Regions from separate parts of the Bradyrhizobium sp. HKCCYLRH1030 genome, predicted to be linked through region 2. Evidence: predicted binding sites of a transcription regulator. Region 2 holds the regulator's gene; each other region holds the start of a gene.
What was found. Region 2 encodes LexA, which represses DNA repair genes until DNA is damaged. Its sites were predicted from a motif close to TGTTCNNNNTGTGTTCNG; they were not measured.

Region 1 (4,187 bases), on a different contig from region 2:
CGCCTCCACCAGCTGGAACGCGATGCCGCGGCCGATGCCGGTGATGTCCTCGGCCTTGGACAACTCGAACAGCGGGCCGAGCAGCTTCTCGATATGCGTCTTCAGCCACAGATCGAGTCGCGCCTGGACCTTGTCGCGCGCAGCACCGGTCAGCCGCTCGTCGGCGATGATGCGCAGGCGCGGATGCAGCGCGTCGTCGGCCGCGACCAGCTTGGCGACCGCGTCGCCGGTCCAGCGCACCGTGCCGTCGGCGGTGAGCACGATGTGCTCGTCAGGCGCGCTGGACAGCTTCTCGGCGCGCGCCTCGATCTCGCCGGCCAGCGCCTTCTGGGCAGCAGCCTGCAAGGCCTTGGCCTCCGAGCCGGCTTCGGCGGCGTCGGGCGCGAAGGTGAATCCATCCAGGCGGCCGATCGCGTGCCCTTCAACGATCACTTCGCCAGTCTTGCCGATTTCCGTATTCAAAACACTGTTCTCCCGCAGGCGCCGCATCAATACACTGGTACGACGATCAACGAAACGCTCCGTGAGCCGTTCATGAAGGGCGTCTGACAATTTATTTTCGAGTTCGCGGGTAATCCCCTGCCAATAATCAGGGTCGCGCAGCCAGTCGGGCCGGTTGGCCACGAAGGTCCAGGTACGGATCTGTGCAATCCGCCCCGACAGCGTATCGATGTCGCCATCGACGCGGTCGGCCTGATCGACCTGGGCCGCGTACCAGGCGTCCGGAATACGCCCCTTCTGCATCAGGAAGCCGAACACGGTGGTCACCAGCTCCGCATGGGCGGCCGGCGACAGCCTGCGATAGTCGGGAATCTGGCAGGTTTCCCACAGACGCTCGACCGCGGCCGCGCCGTGAGCGATGTCGCGCACCTCGGCATCGCGCGCGGCGTGATCGAGCACGCGCAGGTCCTCCGCAATCGGCGCGCGCGTCAGCGCCTCATGCGCCGGCGCGACCGCCAGCGAGACCTGAAGCGCGCTCAAGGACGCGAAATCAAGCCGGGAGTTGCGCCATTGCAGCACCTTCACGGTATCGAAGGCATGGTTCTGGAGCGCATTGACCAGCTCGGGCTCGAATGGCGCACAACGTCCGGTGGTGCCGAACGTGCCATTGCGCGTCGCGCGTCCGGCACGGCCGGCGATCTGGGCAAATTCCGACGGCGTGAGCCGGCGGAACTGATAGCCGTCATATTTGCGGTCGGACGCGAAGGCGACGTGATCGACGTCGAGATTGAGCCCCATGCCGACCGCATCGGTGGCGACGAGATAGTCGACGTCACCGTTCTGGAACATCGCCACCTGCGCGTTGCGGGTTCGCGGCGACAGCGATCCCAGCACGACAGCGGCGCCGCCATGCTGGCGGCGGATCAGCTCGGCGATGGCGTAGACCTCGTCGGCCGAGAACGCCACGATAGCGGTCCGGCGCGGCTGTCGCGTGATCTTGCGATCACCGGCGAATTCGAGTTGCGACAATCGTGGCCGCGTCACCATCGACGCGCCCGGCAGCAGACGCTCGATGATGGGGCGCATCGTCGCAGCACCCAGCAGCAGCGTCTCGTCGCGACCGCGGCGATTGAGGATGCGGTCGGTGAAGACGTGGCCGCGCTCCAGATCGGACGCGATCTGGATCTCGTCGACGGCCAGGAACGACACGTCGAGATCCCTGGGCATCGCTTCGACGGTCGACACCCAGTAGCGCGGATTTTTCGGCTTGATCTTCTCCTCGCCGGTGATCAGCGCGACGGCCTCGCTGCCGACGCGATCGGCGATCTTGTTGTAGACCTCACGCGCGAGCAGCCGCAGCGGCAGTCCGATGATGCCGGAGGAATGCGCGAGCATGCGCTCGATCGCCAGATGCGTCTTGCCGGTGTTGGTGGGGCCGAGCACGGCGGTGACGCCGCTTCCGGGAGCGCGGTCGGACGTGCGCTCGAAAGGCGAGGCAGCCGAAGAGGACGGAAAAGCCATTCGTTAAATGTGGGTCTCGAAGCCGGCGTTGGAAGCGCGCCGTTCACGCGCGACGGATGCGGAATAATCGTGTGTCTGGAGAGGCTGCGATGCTGACCCCTGTCTCACATTGTGACGCATATAGTGACGCAGCTTAAGCTTCGGAACGCCTTGAGAACGAATCGCGAAGGAATCGCTGACTCCGTCGGCTTTCCGGCTTCGTTCACCGCAACATCTCGCGCTCTGCCATCAAGCCAGCACTAGATCAAGTTTTCGCGGGCTCCACAAGCAACGCTTTCGCGATGGAACTGGCGCGCGTTCAGCGCATCCCGAGTCGAATCAGAATCAGGGAAGAGTCAAACGGATTCACGCGCAGCAGACAGTATCGATAGGGGGTCCCGACAAATCGGAGCTCATGAGCCCGTCAGTCCGGAGATCATGCAGCGCGAACCCCGAATCTCCATCGGATTCAAGCGATAGCGGACGGCATGCCGTCAGGCCTTCACGCCACGGCCGCTGACGGGGCTGTGCCGCAACGACGAGATTCCGATGTGGAGGAGCAGCGAAACGACGCACTACTGGGTCTTGGCGACGTGCGGCGCCGCCTGGGTGATGAACGACGTCGCTTCCAGCATCGCGGTCCCCAGCGGGGTCGGGATCACCATCTTGAACGGCACCAGCACACGGGTGCCGGCGATCGGCACGAAGAAGATCTCCATGTTGCGGGCCTGAGCCAGATATTTGATGACCGGCCGGTCCGGGATGTAGCCCGCGACTGGCGTGAAGTAGATCGCGCAGACCAGGGCCGGGCCACGATAACCCTTGTCTGCCTTGACGTTCTCCATGCGCTTGTAGTCGAGCTTGAGCTCGTAGCGCATGCGTCCGTCGAACACGGGCGCAGCGCCGCGGCACGAGTCCGGCGACAGCAGCTCGCCGTTGCCCGGCACGCGCACCAGAGAGGCCGTCATCGGATCGAGCACGCCACGCTTGTGGGCATCCGTCACCGGAATGCGGTCGGGATCGACCGGAGGCGCCGGCTCGATGGCGAAGTCCTTCACAGTACCGTTCTGCAGATTGATGCGGATCTGCTCGGATTTCTTTCCCGTCGTGGTCGAGGCCTGGTAGCTCTGGCCGACCAGGGCGCCGTTGACGACGCGCCCCTGCACCGAGCCGGTGCCTGATCCTTGCGAGAAGCTCTTGAGCAGGCCGGCGGTGCCGCCCTGAGCCGCGGCACCATACTGATCATCCCCGATCTCGACCGCCCAGGTGCCCTTGCCGACGGGGATGCCAGCCAGGGAAGCCTCGTATTGAGCGTCCAACCGAGCCTGCGCCTGGGCGTTTTGCGCCAGCAACAACAGGCAGAGCGCTGCCCCGGCCGCGGCCAGGCGACAGGAGAGAAATGAGGGAACCGAGATGATGGTCACGTGACGAATGATCCTACCGATCCGCCTGCCTGAGCGCCGGACCGATCCGACGCGCCGTCCTTGCTACTTAAGCCAAAAACGCCTTCAAACAACGCGAACCGTCCGACAATGGCGGTTTGTCCAGCGCTTTGCAGCTGAACAGCACTCAGACCGTCATCCGCAGCTCTGCCGGAACCGAGCCGCGAACCTCCGACCGCGCCAGCATGCCGCCATTCCGGCATTTCGGACTGTTCGCGGGATATCCATCCATCACGTCCGAATGCGCCCTTTATATGGTCTAAACTATCGGCTATACTATTGATTATACGCCTGCTTTTCTGCTGGTTGGCGATTTCGGCCCGACCAGGAGGATGCACGGGTCGCGCCCTTCGGGTTCGCCGGCCCGGCTCCCTCTATTCGCTGCGGCCTTCAAGACCTTGACGAAAAGCCGCATCCCCCCTATACGACCGCATCTCCCAGAGACGAGCTGGACGAGTTTTGGACCCCCGCGGCCCGCCGACATAGGCGGACGAAGGGTGCGGGGATGAGAGAGGATTTATTGCCATGTCGCGGCGCTGTGAACTGACGGCCAAGGGTCCCCAGGTTGGCCACAAGGTCAGCCACTCCAACATCAAGACCAAGCGGCGCTTCCTGCCGAACCTGTGCAACGTGACCTTCATCTCGGATGCACTCGGCCGCAACGTGCGCCTGCGCGTCTCCACCAACGCGCTCAAGAGCGTCGACCACAATGGCGGCCTCGATGCCTATCTGCTCAAGGCCAACGCCGCGACCCTGTCGCCGCGCGCGCTGGAGCTGAAGCGCGCCATCGAGAAGAAGGCGGCG
Region 2 (4,187 bases):
GGACGCAGCCGCCCGAGGCGATGTCGGCGATGGACGGCTATGCCGTGCGCGCGGCGGACGCCGCCCAGGCCAAGGCGCGGCTGAAGGTCATCGGCGAGGTCGCGGCAGGGCGTCCGTTCGATCGCGTGGTTGGACCCGGCGAGGCGGCGCGGATCTTCACCGGTGGCGTTGTCCCGGAGGGCGCGGACGCGGTGGTGATCCAGGAGGACACGATCGCCGAAGACGGCCACGTCGTGATCACCGAGGCCGCGATCAAGGGCCGGCATATCCGGCCGGCGGGCGTCGACTTTCACCAGGGCATGGTGCTGCTGAAGTCCGGGCGCCGGCTCAGCGACCGCGACCTGTCGCTGGCGGCCAGCATGAATCATCCGGCGCTGCCGGTGCGGCGCCGGCCGAAGGTGGCGCTGCTCGCCACCGGCGACGAGCTGGTGATGCCGGGCTCGACGCCCGGCCCGGGCCAGATCGTCTATTCCAACGGCTACGCCTTGCGGGCGCTGGTGCGCAACGAGGGCGGGACCCCGATCGATCTCGGCATCGCCGCGGATACGATGGAGGCGACGATCGCCGGCATCCGCCGGGCCCGCGAGGCCAAGGCCGACATCCTGATCACGACCGGCGGCGCCTCGGTCGGCGATCACGACCTGGTCAAGCAGGCGCTCGAAGCCGAGGGCGTCGAAATGGCGTTCTGGAAGATTGCGATGCGGCCGGGCAAGCCGATGATGCACGGACGGCTCGGCGACATGAGGGTGATCGGACTGCCCGGCAATCCGGTGTCGTCCTATGTCTGCGCCATCCTGTTCCTGGTGCCGCTGATTCGGCGGCTGCTCGGCCGTGACGAGGCCGTGATGCCGCGCGAGACCGCCCTGCTCGGCCGCGAACTGGGGCCGAACGATTCGCGCGAGGACTATCTGCGGGCGCAGCTCGAAGAGCGCGCCGACGGCACGCTGATCGCCACGCCGGTGACGCAGCAGGATTCGTCGCTGCTCGGGAATCTCGCGCTCTCGCAGGCGGTGGTGATCCGGCCGGCGTTTGCGCCGAAGGCGCCTGCCGGCAGCCCGTGCGAGATCCTGCGCCTGCCGAACTGAGCCGCTTCCCCGGTAAAGCCCGGTCTGTTCATCATATTTTTAGGATTGCGGAACACACATCGAACATATAGTGTTCGTTCATGATTTGTTTTTAGTATGTTGCGGGCGACGCGATGACGGTCCGACTCCAGGGCGCTCTCAGCCGGTTTGTGCGCGAGGCGCAGCTCTTGGACTCGGACGACAACAAACCGGGGACCAGGTCGAGATGCTGACGCGCAAACAGTACGAACTTCTGCGGTTCATCAACGAGCGGCTCAAGGAAGCCGGCGTGCCGCCGTCCTTCGACGAGATGAAGGATGCGCTCGATCTGCGCTCGAAGTCCGGCATTCATCGCCTGATCACGGCGCTTGAGGAGCGCGGCTTCATCCGCCGGCTGCCGAATCGCGCCCGCGCGATCGAGGTGATCAAGCTGCCCGAGCTGTCGCAGGCCGCGGGCAACCGCCGCGGCTTCACCCCATCGGTGATCGAGGGCAATCTCGGCAAGGTGCGCACCAGCACTCCCGCGCTGGACGATGGCGAGCGCCCGGTCGCGGTGCCGGTGATGGGCCGCATCGCCGCCGGTACCCCGATCGAGGCGCTGCAGACCCGCAGCCACACCATCAGCGTGCCTGCCGACATGCTCGGTAACGGCGATCACTACGCGCTCGAGGTACGCGGCGACTCCATGGTCGATGCCGGCATCCTCGACGGCGACATGGCGCTGATCCAGCGCAACGAGACCGCCGACACCGGCGACATCGTGGTGGCGCTGATCGACGATGAGGAAGCGACGTTGAAGCGCTTCCGCCGCCGCGGCGCATCGATCGCGCTGGAGCCGGCCAACACCGCCTACGAGGTACGCATCCTGCCGCCGAACCGGGTGAAGATCCAAGGCAAGCTGGTCGGGCTGTACCGCAAGTACTGATCGCGAATGGGATCGGTCGATCGGCGGCGGGCGCACGCGCTTTCGCCGCCGATCGGAGGCTGCCCAGCAAAATACGTCACGCGCGAATGCACCTCATGATGTGCAGCGCGGCATGCTCAAACGCTTGTGATCGGCCGCGGGCACACGCGATGCAGATCAGCGCAGAATTGCCGCGAAGCGCGCGCTAACATCACCATCGATGTCCACTCTGATAGAGGCCTGCGCCTGTCCGGGGGGAGCGTGGGTCGGCTATCTCTCAACGAGGAGCGATCCGATGTGTGACTACAGCCTCCATGCGGTTGCGTCCCGTCCCGCCAAGGTCGGCGAGACGTTGATCTCGATGACCTTCCGTGGCACCGCCACCCGCGGCTTCGCGCTGGAGAGCGAGCCGACCGTCGCAGTCTGCATGCTGCCCGGCACCGAGTTGGCCTTCGCCGAGGACGTCCGCTACGACAGCCGCTGGCTCTGGACCCGGACGATCCGCGAGCGCGTCGCAAAGTTCAACAGCATCGAGACTCACATTCCCGATCGCCATCACGACGCGATCGAATTCGCCGACGGGCGCCACGTGCTGGTGACCCAGCTCTGCGAGGGTCAGCGCGTCACCGTGCTGCAATTGCCGGTCAGCAAGCAGCCGGCGGAGCGACGCCCGGACATCGCCGAGGACGTGCCGCCTTCGCAGGCCACACCGATTCGCCGCATCAGCATCACCTGAGGGGTCTCCGCATCGGCATTTCTCTCGGTCGTGAGCGAGCTTTCGACCGTGGGAGATTTGGGTTCTGCAAGCGCAAAGTCCTCTCGGGCGAACCGCACGCCCCGGCATCGCATCGGATAGGAACGACATCCCTCGGCCGCCATGATGTGCCGGGGGAGCCTGCCGCCGTGGTCAACAAGATCGATTGGAACAAGGCCGCCGGGATCACCGAGCCCCGGTGCGATATGCTTGTGTTCGGATGGCTGACAGTCACGGCTGACGACATCGCCATCTGGCAACGCTATCCGCGCGCTGCGTTCACGCTGGCCGAAAGCCCCGCGCTGTTCGATGGACCTGGCAACATGGACCTGGCGACACCGAGTATCATCTCGGCACGTTCGAGCTGCCCGGCACTCAGTCTTCCTCGCCCTGCTCCGTCTCCGGCGGCGTCGCGTCCTGAGGCCGCGCGGCCGGCGCGCGCGGCGTCAGCGTCGTGTCGAACTCGCCGGCCTCGGCGGGCGCCGGCCACCATGGGCGGTCAGTGCCGCCGGCGCGCGCCGGCGTGACGGCGAAGCTCCTGCCCCGCCGCACCAGCATCAAGGCGCCCTGCTGCCGCAGCCGCTCGCGATCGATGACGGCCGCCGCGCAGGATGACGGCGCGGCGCGCGCGGTGACGATGAGCGCGGCACGGGCGCAATCATCGGCGAGCGCCTCGGCGCGCAGGGTCAGGGCGGCGATTCGGCCGTCAGCCATTGCCGCCACGCAGCCCGCCTCGTCGCAGGAGACGCCATCGGTGAGCGATGAATCCGCCGGCAGCCGGGCATCGGCGTCGGCCGCGAGCCACTCCTTGGTGGCGAACACGTCCTTGCCGGTGCGCATCACATGCAGGCGCCCGTCACGGCCGCGCACCGCCACCGCGCGCCCATCGCCGGCGATCAGCACGTCGGGCAGCGGCGTCGCGGCGGCCCACGCGGTGGCCACCACGAGCCCCACGACGCCCGACCAGCGCAGCGGTGTGCGCAGCAGGCCGATCAGGATGACCCCGAGGCTGGCCAGGATCAGTGGACCGATGTCGAAGGCCGGGATGCGCCCGACCGCGCCGGGCAGCGCCGCCACCCAGCGCGTCACCGCGATCATCCAGTCGATGCCGAGGCCCATCAGCGTCCACCAGGGACCGTCGAGCCCGAACGGCGCCGCCACGAGGCCCATCAGGCCGGCCGGCATCACCAGCGCCGAGACGACCGGCATCGCCGCGAGATTGGCGAGCACGCCATAGGGCGTGACGCGATGGAAATGGAAGGCGGCATAGGGCGTGGTCGCGAGCCCCGCGATCAGCGAGGCCAGCAACAGCATCGCAAGCTCGCGGCCGCCCCACAGCGCGATGCGCTGGGTGGCCGAGCTGTCCGGCGTCGCGAACAGTCTGGGCAGGCCGAACTGCACCAGCGCGACCAGGCCGAGCGTTGCCGCGAACGACATCTGGAAGCTCGTGGCCGAATTTCTTATC
Region 3 (4,187 bases), 120 kb from region 2:
GCGTACCCTCGGCGACGATGTGGCCGCCATGGGTGCCGGCGCCGGGACCGATGTCGAGCACATAGTCGGCGAGCCGAATCGCGTCCTCGTCATGTTCGACGACGATGACGGTGTTGCCGAGGTCGCGCAGCCGCTTCAGCGTGTCGAGCAGGCGGGCATTGTCGCGCTGGTGCAGGCCGATCGACGGCTCGTCGAGCACGTAGAGCACGCCCGTCAGCCCCGAGCCGATCTGCGACGCCAGGCGGATGCGCTGGCTCTCGCCGCCGGACAGCGTGCCGGAGGAGCGCGCCAGGGTCAGGTAGTTCAGGCCGACGTCGAGCAGGAAGGTGAGGCGGTCGCGGATCTCCTTCAGGATGCGGGTGGCGATCTCGGTCTGCTGCGCATTGAGCTGCTTCGGCACCTCGGCGAACCACTCGCCGGCCGCCTTGACGGAGAGGTCGCTGATCTCGCCGATGTGCTTGCCGCCGACCTTGACGCACAGCGCCTCGGGCTTCAGCCGAAAACCCTTGCAGCCGGCGCAGGGCACGTCGTTGAAGTATTTGCCGAGCTCCTCGCGCGCCCATTCGCTCTCGGTCTCGCGGAAGCGGCGCTCGATGTTGGTGATGACGCCCTCGAACGGCTTCTTGGTGTCGTAGGCGCGGACGCCGTCCTCATAGGTGAACTTGATCTCGTCGTCGCCGGAGCCGTGCAGCAGCGCGTTCTGCGTCTTCTTCGGCAGATCCTTCCACTTGGTGTCCAGCGTGAACTTGTAGAACTTGCCGAGCGCGGTCAGGGTCTGCAGGTAATAGGGCGACGACGACTTGGCCCAGGGCGCGATCGCGCCCTTGCGCAGGGTGACGTCCTTGTCGGGAATGACGAGGTCGGCATCGACGTGCTGCTCGACCCCCAGGCCGCCGCATTCCGGGCAGGCGCCGTAGGGGTTGTTGAACGAGAACAGCCGCGGCTCGATCTCGGGGATCGTGAAGCCGGAGACCGGGCAGGCGAACTTCTCCGAGAACAGGATGCGCTCGGGCCCGCTCTTGTCGTGGATCTTTGCGGTTTTCTTTTTTTCCTTCTCCTCCGCCGGCGCGGCCGAGGCGGGAGCGTCTGCGAACTCGATGACGGCCAGGCCTTCGGCGAGCTTCAGCGCAGTCTCGAAGCTTTCTGCGAGACGCTGGCCGATGTCGGGGCGCACGACGATGCGGTCGACGACGACGTCGATATCGTGCGGGAACTTCTTGTCGAGCGTCGGCGCCTCGGCGAGCTCATGGAAGGTGCCGTCGATCTTGACGCGCTGAAAGCCCTTCTTGAGATATTCGGCGAGCTCCTTCTTGTACTCGCCCTTGCGGCCGCGCACGACCGGCGCCAGCAGATAGAGGCGGGTGCCCTCGGGCATCGCCAGCACGCGGTCGACCATCTGCGAGACGGTCTGGCTTTCGATCGGCAGGCCGGTCGCCGGGGAGTAGGGCACGCCGACGCGCGCCCACAGCAGGCGCATGTAGTCGTAGATCTCGGTGACGGTGCCGACTGTCGAGCGCGGGTTCTTCGAGGTCGTCTTCTGCTCGATCGAGATCGCCGGCGACAGGCCGTCGATCTGGTCGACGTCCGGCTTCTGCATCATCTCCAGGAACTGGCGGGCATAGGCCGACAGCGATTCGACGTAGCGGCGCTGACCCTCGGCGTAGATCGTATCGAAAGCGAGCGAGGACTTGCCGGAGCCGGACAGCCCGGTGAACACGACGAGCCTGTCGCGCGGGATCTCGACGTCGATGTTTTTCAGATTGTGCTCGCGGGCGCCGCGGATGGTGATGGCCCGCAGGCTCGACTGGTTGGCTTGCGCGCGCTGCTTGGCCTTGAGCACTTCATCCATGACGATCGTCCCACGGCGCAGAGTCGCGCCATCGTTGCAGGCGCGTTTCGCCGGAAGCCGGCCATCGGACGCCAGGGGGAAAAGGTATGGTCGGAACGTAGGAAGAACGGAGCTGGATTTCCAGTGCCGTCAGCGAATCATCAACAATGCGCTCAGGGAATGGCAGCGACTGGCAGGAGGCTGCCGGTTCCGTCCTGGTTTGTGCACGATCCCACAAAGAAAAAGCCTCCGCTCTGGCAGAGCGGAGGCTGTGTGCGTTGGCCCGGAGGCAAAAACTTAGAAGTGGTAGTTGATGCCGACCTGACCGGAATGCACGTTGAGGGTGCCGGTCGTGAGCGTGCCAAGGCCGGTGAAGGTGTAGTTCTCGCCACCGAAGCTCTTGTAGAGGTACTCGCCCTTCAGCGACCAGTTCGGGGCGAACATGTACTCGACGCCAGCGCCGACGGTCCAGCCGGAGTGGATCTTGCTGTCGGCAGCGGCGAAGCCGGGGGCCGTCAGCGAGATGCGGTTGTCGGCCCAGGCGTAACCACCGGTCGCGTACAGCAGGGTCGGGCCGAAGGCGTAGCCGATGCGGCCGCGGACAGTGCCCCAGTCGCGGATCTTGGACTCGGCGTTGACACCGAGCGCGCCGACGTTTGCGTTGATGTCGGCCCAAGCGGCGTCGGCCTCGAGGCCGAACACGACAGCACCCTGCTGCCAGTTGTAGCCGACGGTGCCGCCGGCGAAGCCGCCCTTCATAGCCGCGAAGTCAGCGTTCTCGTTGGCGTAGCCGCCCATGGCACCGATGTAGAAGCCGGTCCAGGTCAGCACCGGCGCAGCAACCGGGGCCTTGGTGTAGGTCGGGCGCGCGGCAAGATCAGCGGCGGCAGCGGGAGCGGCCAGGGCGGCCAAGGCCACGGTCGCGAGCAGGATCTTCTTCATTCCAGTCTCCAGTTTATTTTTATTCCTCGAAGTCCGCATCGCACCGATAAGCTTACGCACGAAACAGACTCACCCGTTCAAGTTGACGAGGTTCCTATAGCCCGGTTCCGTACGGATTACCGTCACCCTGAAGACACACTCGCGCCCAAACCGCGTTTTTACGGCCAAGTTCCAGAAAGCCTATGTCACTCAATTACTTGGTTCCGGGTGTGGCGAGCCGGCAAGGTGGCATCAGGGCAACAAAAAAGGCCGGCTTTCGCCGGCCCTTCTCGGAACCTGTCGGTTTGCAGGCATCAGTACTTTGCGATGACCGGGCCGCCGAAGTGGTAGCTGAGGCCGGCCTTGACCGTGTGAACGGTGTCCTTCCACTCGGAGCGGTTGAGCGCCGCAGCGCTGTACTGGATCGTGCTCTTGCCGAAGTCGAGATAGTTGTACTCGAGCTTGGCCGACCAGTTCGGCGCGAACATGTATTCGGCGCCGGCGCCGACCGTATAGCCCCAGCGGGTGGTGTTCTGGCTGAAGACGTTGCCGGGCACGCCGTCATAGCGATGCTGCAACTGGCCCACCGCGGCGCCGCCACTGACGAAGAACAGGGCGGGACCGGCGGCATAGCCGAGGCGGCCCTTGATGTCGCCGAAGCTGGTCAGCTTGGTGAAGAAAGTGTCGCCGACGCCGGCATTGACCACGGCGGAGCGGCCGTTGATGTCGGCCCAGTGATAGTCGCCTTCGAGGCCGAACACGACGTTGTCGACCTGCCAGTTGTAGCCGACCACGCCGCCGACGAAGCCGCCATTGGTGTTGTAGTTCTGGGTGCCCAGGAAGCCCGGCGCATTGAAGCGGCCGAGGAAGGTCTCCTTGCTGGTGCCCCAGCCGCCGCCGCCCTGGATGCCGGCGTAGAGGCCCGACCAGCTCAGGATCTGCGCGACCATCGGCGGCGCCTTGGTGTACGGGCGGGCCGCCATGTCGGCCGCCGACGCGGATGTGGCGGATGCGATGCCGACGAGCGCCGTCGTGATCACAAGCAACTTCTTCATCAAATTCTCCCCCGGGAGGTTGGAATGACAAGCGATGGGCAAGTCATACACAGGGCATCCCGGAGAGGCTGTAACGCGCCCGCCACAGAAATTAAAAAGCGTTATATATCATATATTTAGCACAAAAACGCCGCGACGCTGCCGGGCTGTTGACACGAAAAAGGCCGGCGCGACGGCCGGCCTTTCCGAATGCGTGCGAGCGGCGGCTTTTTTCAGTAGCGCGTGCCCATCGGCGCCCCGAATCGATAGTTCACGCGGACGGTCGCCATGTCGATGTCCTGCTTGATGGTATCGACGCGCGACAGCACGGTTGCGGTGGCCGGGAAGCTGATGTCGCGCGAGCCCATGAACAGGTGGTCGTACTCGACGGCGACCGACCAGTT

Region 1: ACQR1E_RS06235 (helicase-related protein) is a predicted target of LexA. The motif match lies at 2,104-2,121, and genes of this name have one in related genera.
Region 3: uvrA (excinuclease ABC subunit UvrA) is a predicted target of LexA. The motif match lies at 1,941-1,958, and genes of this name have one in related genera.

Annotation. Positions count from the first base shown of each region.
Region 1 covers NZ_JBNPUY010000002.1:180,423-184,609, forward strand. Annotated here, with positions in the region: gene ACQR1E_RS06235 (helicase-related protein) at 1-1,962, opposite strand, end outside; gene ACQR1E_RS06240 (DUF3108 domain-containing protein) at 2,517-3,293, opposite strand; gene rpmB (50S ribosomal protein L28) at 3,909-4,187, shown strand, end outside.
Region 2 covers NZ_JBNPUY010000001.1:66,569-70,755, reverse strand. Annotated here, with positions in the region: gene ACQR1E_RS00280 (molybdopterin molybdotransferase MoeA) at 1-1,085, shown strand, start outside; gene lexA (transcriptional repressor LexA) at 1,291-1,989, shown strand; gene ACQR1E_RS00270 (hypothetical protein) at 2,264-2,704, shown strand; partial or broken gene ACQR1E_RS00265 (ComEC/Rec2 family competence protein) at 3,098-4,168, opposite strand.
Region 3 covers NZ_JBNPUY010000001.1:183,509-187,695, forward strand. Annotated here, with positions in the region: gene uvrA (excinuclease ABC subunit UvrA) at 1-1,849, opposite strand, end outside; gene ACQR1E_RS00840 (outer membrane protein) at 2,126-2,770, opposite strand; gene ACQR1E_RS00845 (outer membrane protein) at 3,064-3,804, opposite strand; gene ACQR1E_RS00850 (outer membrane protein) at 4,017-4,187, opposite strand, start outside.